Regions from separate parts of the Bacillus sp. JJ1566 genome, predicted to be linked through region 1. Evidence: riboswitches for the same ligand, from Rfam matches in the RefSeq annotation. Region 1 holds a riboswitch; the other holds the start of a gene.
What was found. Region 1 has a riboswitch for cyclic di-GMP ahead of V7112_RS12715 (methyl-accepting chemotaxis protein). Riboswitches for the same ligand answer to the same signal wherever they lie in the genome.
Positions count from the first base shown of each region.

Region 2: another riboswitch for cyclic di-GMP. It lies ahead of V7112_RS07830 (EAL domain-containing protein); the one in region 1 lies ahead of V7112_RS12715 (methyl-accepting chemotaxis protein).

Region 1 is NZ_JBALOP010000028.1:67,232-70,435, reverse strand. It holds gene V7112_RS12715 (methyl-accepting chemotaxis protein) at 1-1,357, opposite strand, end outside; cyclic di-GMP riboswitch class I at 1,443-1,529, opposite strand; gene V7112_RS12710 (Gfo/Idh/MocA family protein) at 2,348-3,204, opposite strand, start outside.
Region 2 is NZ_JBALOP010000015.1:103,745-106,948, forward strand. It holds gene V7112_RS07830 (EAL domain-containing protein) at 1-1,723, opposite strand, end outside; cyclic di-GMP riboswitch class I at 2,156-2,240, opposite strand; cyclic di-GMP riboswitch class I at 3,027-3,115, shown strand.

The sequences.
Region 1 (3,204 bases):
GGTAGCCGTCATCCAAGGATTGAACGACCTGCTTAGATTCAATTTGAATATCTTTTACAATCAACGTAATTTCAGAGACGGATTTTCCAACCTGTTCAGCAAGCTTTCGCACCTCGTCGGCGACTACGGCGAAGCCTTTTCCATGTTCACCTGCGCGAGCAGCCTCAATCGCTGCGTTCAATGCTAAAAGATTCGTTTGTCCTGCAATTTCTTGAATCACATTCACAAGCTTCGTAATTTCATTAGTTTTGTTATCCAGCCCAACCACCATCGCATGGGACTGTTTCATTTTTTCATGGATGCTGTTCATCTGTTGAATCGATGTTTCCATATAGGCATTTCCATCATTTGTTAGTGTTAGCATCCCTTGTGAATGGTCTTTAATGTCATCGCCCTTCACTGCAACCTGCATGATTTCCTGTGAGAAATCGGACATTTTTTCAATTAAAATGGTGGACGATGTTGCCTGGTCCTCTGAACCGCGTGAGAGTTCTTCCATCGTGACGGCGATTTGCTGACTGCCAGCCATGACCTCATCCGCATATTGGGTCAATTCCTCACTCTGGCCGGTCACATTATCGGAAACAACAGCCATTTGCTTGACCATGCCTCTTAGGTTTTCATTCATACCATTGACCGCCGTTACAAGCTGGCCTATTTCATCCTTGAGCTTTGTTTTAATAGGCTCTGCCTGAAGCTCACCATTCGAAATCGCCTTCATACGATACGCCACATGTTTCACTGGTCTTGAAATCACTTCGGAGGTAACAATCGAAATAATTGTTCCTAAAATAATCGCAACTACGGATACCACAAGCCCAACGATGTTCGCCTTCTCACCGTAGTTAACAACGTCCTCACCAGCCTGGACAATCTGTCTTTCTCGCTGATTCGAAAGGTTTTCAACTTGATCCATTAAGCTCCTTGCAGCCGGCTGGATGTGGGTCTGCAGATTATGCTTCGCAAGCTCGGCATTGCCACTTTCATAAGGAATAAACACATACTCTTTAATCATGTCACGCCATTTTTTCGTCTCGCGTAAAAGTTCCTCGACCTCTTTGATCTTCATCGCACTTAACTTTCGACTGGTTAAATCATATTCCACAGAATAGATATCATAATCGTTTCTATAGGAAGATTCCCCATACAGTACAAACCCACGAGCCAACGCAATGCTCTGAGCAATATTGTATTTCAAACTATCATATTCTAGTAAAACAGTGAGTTCCTCAGACACCATGTGATCCGTCTTTTGATTCATACTGGACACTGCAAAATAATTATAGGCTGATAAGCCTATACAAAGAATTATTATCGTAAAAAAACTAGCAAATAATCGCATGCGAATACTTTTCATCTATGATACCTCTTTCTTGTTGAATATTGAAAAACAAGGCAAAAAAATAAAGCCAATTCTATTGATTGGCCTAAACGCTTGATACTTTTGTAGACAGGCGATCATAGTACAGTGTACGGTAGACCCTATGCTTCTGGGCCACACCCTTTCAGAAAGTTTGCCCTTTTCTTCAAATATATGATTTTCTACCCACTAGTATATAAGTTTTTTCACCTTTGAACAATACTTCACACCACGAACCCTATTACTTTTTTACTACTAAATCTAACAATAACTTAAAAAAATCATCCTTACTCGCCGGTAACACCTCTGGTAACTCAACACTCGTTTTCATCCTAAAATCCCTCCATTTATAGGAACCACGGGGACGGTTCCGTTTCTGGGTCACAAGGACAGGTCCCTTGTCCCATTTGGGACGAGGGACCTGTCCCTCCGTCCCGCTCTAGTAATCTAGTATTGCCGCAATTTTGATAGATATACATTTTTGATAGAAAAAGTTTTACTAGATTTGGAGGGAAGGAATTGCCGGCAAAAGAGGAAGAAAGAACAAAAGCGCAAGCTCCTTGAACAGTCCCGACAAGCACAAGATAAGATGGCTAGAAGGTTGCACTTTAACCTTCTTGACAGATTGGCTTGTGACCTCGAGGGGCTAGGCGCTGGAGCTGGATGTAGCTAAACAACGTAATAAGTTATCCACAAGGTAGGATTTTATAGTTTCCTTAAAAACAAAAAAAGCCAACCCGAAGGCTGACTTTTATTCAAATGCGCATTGGCGTATTTGCTCACAGATTTTTTAGGCCCACACGACGTTGCCACAAGACGTGGCGTTTTTAATCTTTGATCTTTGCTTGAAAAGATTCCTTTGAAAATCGCATGTCTCCGCCGGAGGCTTTAACTTTATTCAGCCATGGTTTGAATACTCCACTGAATGATGAGACTCTTATACATTCCATCCCCACTTACGGAAGTTGGGACTTCTGCTGAATAAAGTTAGCGAGCAGACGCAAGAGCCTGTTCAATCACACGCATATTTTTCAATGTTTCTTCCACACTGTACATCGGTTGTTTATTGGATAGGACACTTTCCGCAAAATGCTCCACCTGAAGCTTGTACTGGTCACCCTGAACCGTTTCTTCACGCTGTCCAGCCTCTCCGGTTACAACTAGTACGCCGTTCCCACCTTCGTTATCCGGACGGAAAGCATGCTTTGCTAGAATAGAACCTTTTGTACCAATAACTTCATAAGATGCATTAAATGGTTGCTCTAAGCTCACATCAAAATTCGCAATTACACCACTTTCGAACTTCAATGTACCTGCTGCAGTAATATCAACATCATGTGTCGGATGTAGATTCGCTGTTGCCTTTACTTCAACCGGCTCTTCGCCCGTAATCAAGCGACTTGCATGAATGCAGTAGCAGCCCACATCGTAAAGCACTCCGCCGCCAAGATCCTTTTGCATCTTTATGCTGCCTGAATTTAAATCATGAAGAAAAGAGAACGTCGAACGAATCAGCTTCACATCACCGATTTCACCTGATGTAATGATTTCCTTCACACGGTTATGCTGTGGATGGAATTGATACATGAACGCTTCCATAAAAATCACATTATTTGCTTTAAAGGCTGCCGCCATTTCTTCCACGTCTTGTGATGTCAACGCAGCTGGCTTTTCACAAAGCACATGCTTACCGTGCTGTGCAGCTTCTATCGCCCATTGTTTATGTAGCTGATTTGGAAGTGGAATGTATACTGCATCAATTTCAGGATCATTCAATAAATCCGTGTATGAATCATAAGCTTTAGGGATGCCTAACTCTGCCGCAAAATCCTTGGCCTTCCCGC
Region 2 (3,204 bases), on a different contig from region 1:
ACGAGGAGGAATAGATTTGATACGTATTTTTTCCGTTTGCCTTTGCCCTATACAAAGCTGCATCTGCATTTTTTATTAATTCCTCAATGGTTTTTCCATTCTCGGGAAATGTACTTATCCCAACACTTGTAGTTATGAGTAATTCGAAATCTTCAATAATAAATGGAAGGTCTAGACAGTCAATGATAGATTTGGCGGCATTAATCGGGTAGTCTGAGTCTTCGTAATCCCAAAAGATAATACCAAATTCATCTCCACCTAGTCTTGCAAATAATGAGTTTTTGTTTAATAACATATTTACTCTTTGACTAAATTCGTATAGTAATTTGTCCCCGATTTGGTGCCCTAGTGATTCATTTATATTTCGAAAACGATCTAAATCTATATAAAGAATTGAAACGTGTTTTTTAACATGTTCTGAAGCTGTGATTAATTCATTTATTTTATTTTCAAAAAGCATTCTATTTGGTAGTTTTGTTAAATAATCGTGAAAAGCCAAATATTGAATTCTTTTTTCATATTCTTTCTGTTCTGTAATATTTGAAATAATACCGTCAAACCTAATGACTTCACCATTTTTGTTAAGGACAGGAAGTGTTTGATCTTGAACCCACACAACCTCCCCATTTCTATGAATAATGCGGTATTGATGATAGAGATTTTCACCTTTTAATTTTTTATGTTGTATATTATGAAATTCAGTATAATCATCCGGATGGATTAGTGAATCCCAAGTAATTTGATTCCCGAAGTCAGACGGAGAATACCCTGTAATCGCCTCAACTCCCTTGGATACCAAATTGTAGTCACCTTTTTTTATGTCAAAAGACCAAATACCTGCATCCAAATTATCAAAAATATGTTCAACCTGATTTTCACTTTCTTTAAGCTTTAGTTCTATCACCTTTCTTTTGGTGATATCTTGAACAGTACCTATAAATCGAACTGGTTTCCTATTTTCGTCTAAGATTACATCCGCTTGGTTATATAGATGAATCGTTGTCCCATCCTTACGAAGAATTCTAAATTCAAAACCAAAATTTCGTCTTTCTTCAATAGCAGATAGAATAGCTTTTTTAAATTTTTCCCGATCATCGGGATGAGCAAGTTCTGTAATACTATCAAATGTTGGTACAAATACCTCAATATTTTCAATTCCGTATAGCACATACATCTGATTCGACCAATATGCTTCATCCTCCATAATGTCATAATCATAGCTTCCGATTGCACCTACTTTTTGCGCTAATTCAAGGCTACTTTTGATTTTGACCAATTCTTTTTCATGTTCAACGTACTTTGTTATATCTCTTGCAAACGCATAAACAATTGCCGTTTCCCGATCACTGATGATTGGTATTAGATTAACATCGATATTAATTAAATTCCCATTTGCCTGTGAGATAGCCGTTTGATAATTTTGTGGTTTCCCCTGTAATGCAAGTTGAAAATATTTTTTTCTTTTATATTTGTCATTACTATAAAAATACTGTTGTATCTTACTCGGTAATTCCTTTTCACTATATCCGAATGCCTTAATTACCGACTGGTTAAAGTGCAATAGTTTCCCATTCCCATCAAATGCTAAAACTGCATGTGGATGATTATCTATTAGTTCTTTTATTAGAAATAAATCATTCCCAATTTCAGTATTTTTCGTAGATAAAAATTTTTCATCATTTGAAAACATAGTAAGTTGTTTAAAAAAAGATAATTTAGCCATTTGTATCCCCCTTTAAATCACGGCATATTTTTATGTAACAAACTGTATTCGAAACTATTAAAATGCGTTAGTGTCTATGTTGTATTTCAAAAACGTTTTTGCTCAAACATTTAGATAAGATTGAAATTCATAATCATATCCCTATGTTGTTTATGATAAAAAGTACTAATTTACACAAGACTTTCTTACTATTGGTGCTTACATGCTAATTTTGCCGTAATTTGTCAAAAAAAAGAATCACCTTTGATTCCTATTCATATAGGAAGGGGTTCTTATTTCCTAATAGGAAGGGGGTCCTATATTCTTCTAGGAAGGATAGTGTAGTTATACTAGATAGGCATTACTATTTTGTTTATCCGTTATTTTAACCATGTTTATTAGAAAAAAGATAACTGCACCGAAAACGGGAGTTATCCTTTCCTTCCGACTATTTTAGGTAACCCGACTACCATTGCATTGTTGCTTTAGGCTCGTGGCTTTGCGTCCTTACCTTTAGATAAGTTTGCCTATATCGTTATAGAACTTATTAACCATATATAATATATTAGTAGTATAAAGATTAAGACAAAAGCACTATATATTCAACAACGTAAGCCAAATACCAGGAAGTACCATAAAATATTTTGTATTATTAAATATCTAAATAATTCCCTTCTTCTGTGCTTTTTTATCACATATTAATTTGTTAATTCATTAAATTTTTTTGCATAGTCGTAATAAAGACAAGTACTTTGCAAACAAGATTAATTAATGACTGAGTCAGGAGAAACTGGTTACGATGGCACGTTTACAGTCGATGCAGATGAAAACACTCAAACCTTTGAACAGTCGCTTTCTATTAAAAATGAGGAAATATAAGAAACCCAAAAGATAATGGGAGATCGGGGTAAGTAAAGGTTGTACCGATGGGAAGACCTAAAAAGATCAAAAGAAAGACCATAAATTTGAACATAAAGCCCCATCAATGTGATGGGGAGCTTACTTTTCTGGTGACGAAACCTAATAAACAACAGATCGTCTTCCAAATTAAATAGTTTGAAAGAAAATGCAGTGATAATACAGATGGACTATTGGTTTTTTTCTACTAATACTTAACTCCAACAAAAGCAAATTAAAATTTTATTACCCTTTTAAATAATTCATTTTACTTCCTTGAAGAAAATCACAGTTGGTTAATAGTGGGTTTATTATTGGAAATATTTGATGTGTACCCTTTTTTTGATTAGCAAGGTAATATGAGTTTCAGAGAGTGATAGACGACGCAAATATACAAAGATATAAAGAGTCAAAAATCGTTCTCATTCTGCAACAAAGGCAAACTAGTTGAAAAATTAGGACGCAAAGCTACAGACCTACTGTGATGGTAATCACTATGGTGGCTGGGCCGCTGAAGAATGGAGAATGATACTCACACTATGAGTTGAAATTCAATATTCTTCCGATTCAAACAAAAAATTTGTGTTGGAGGGATTTTTTTTATG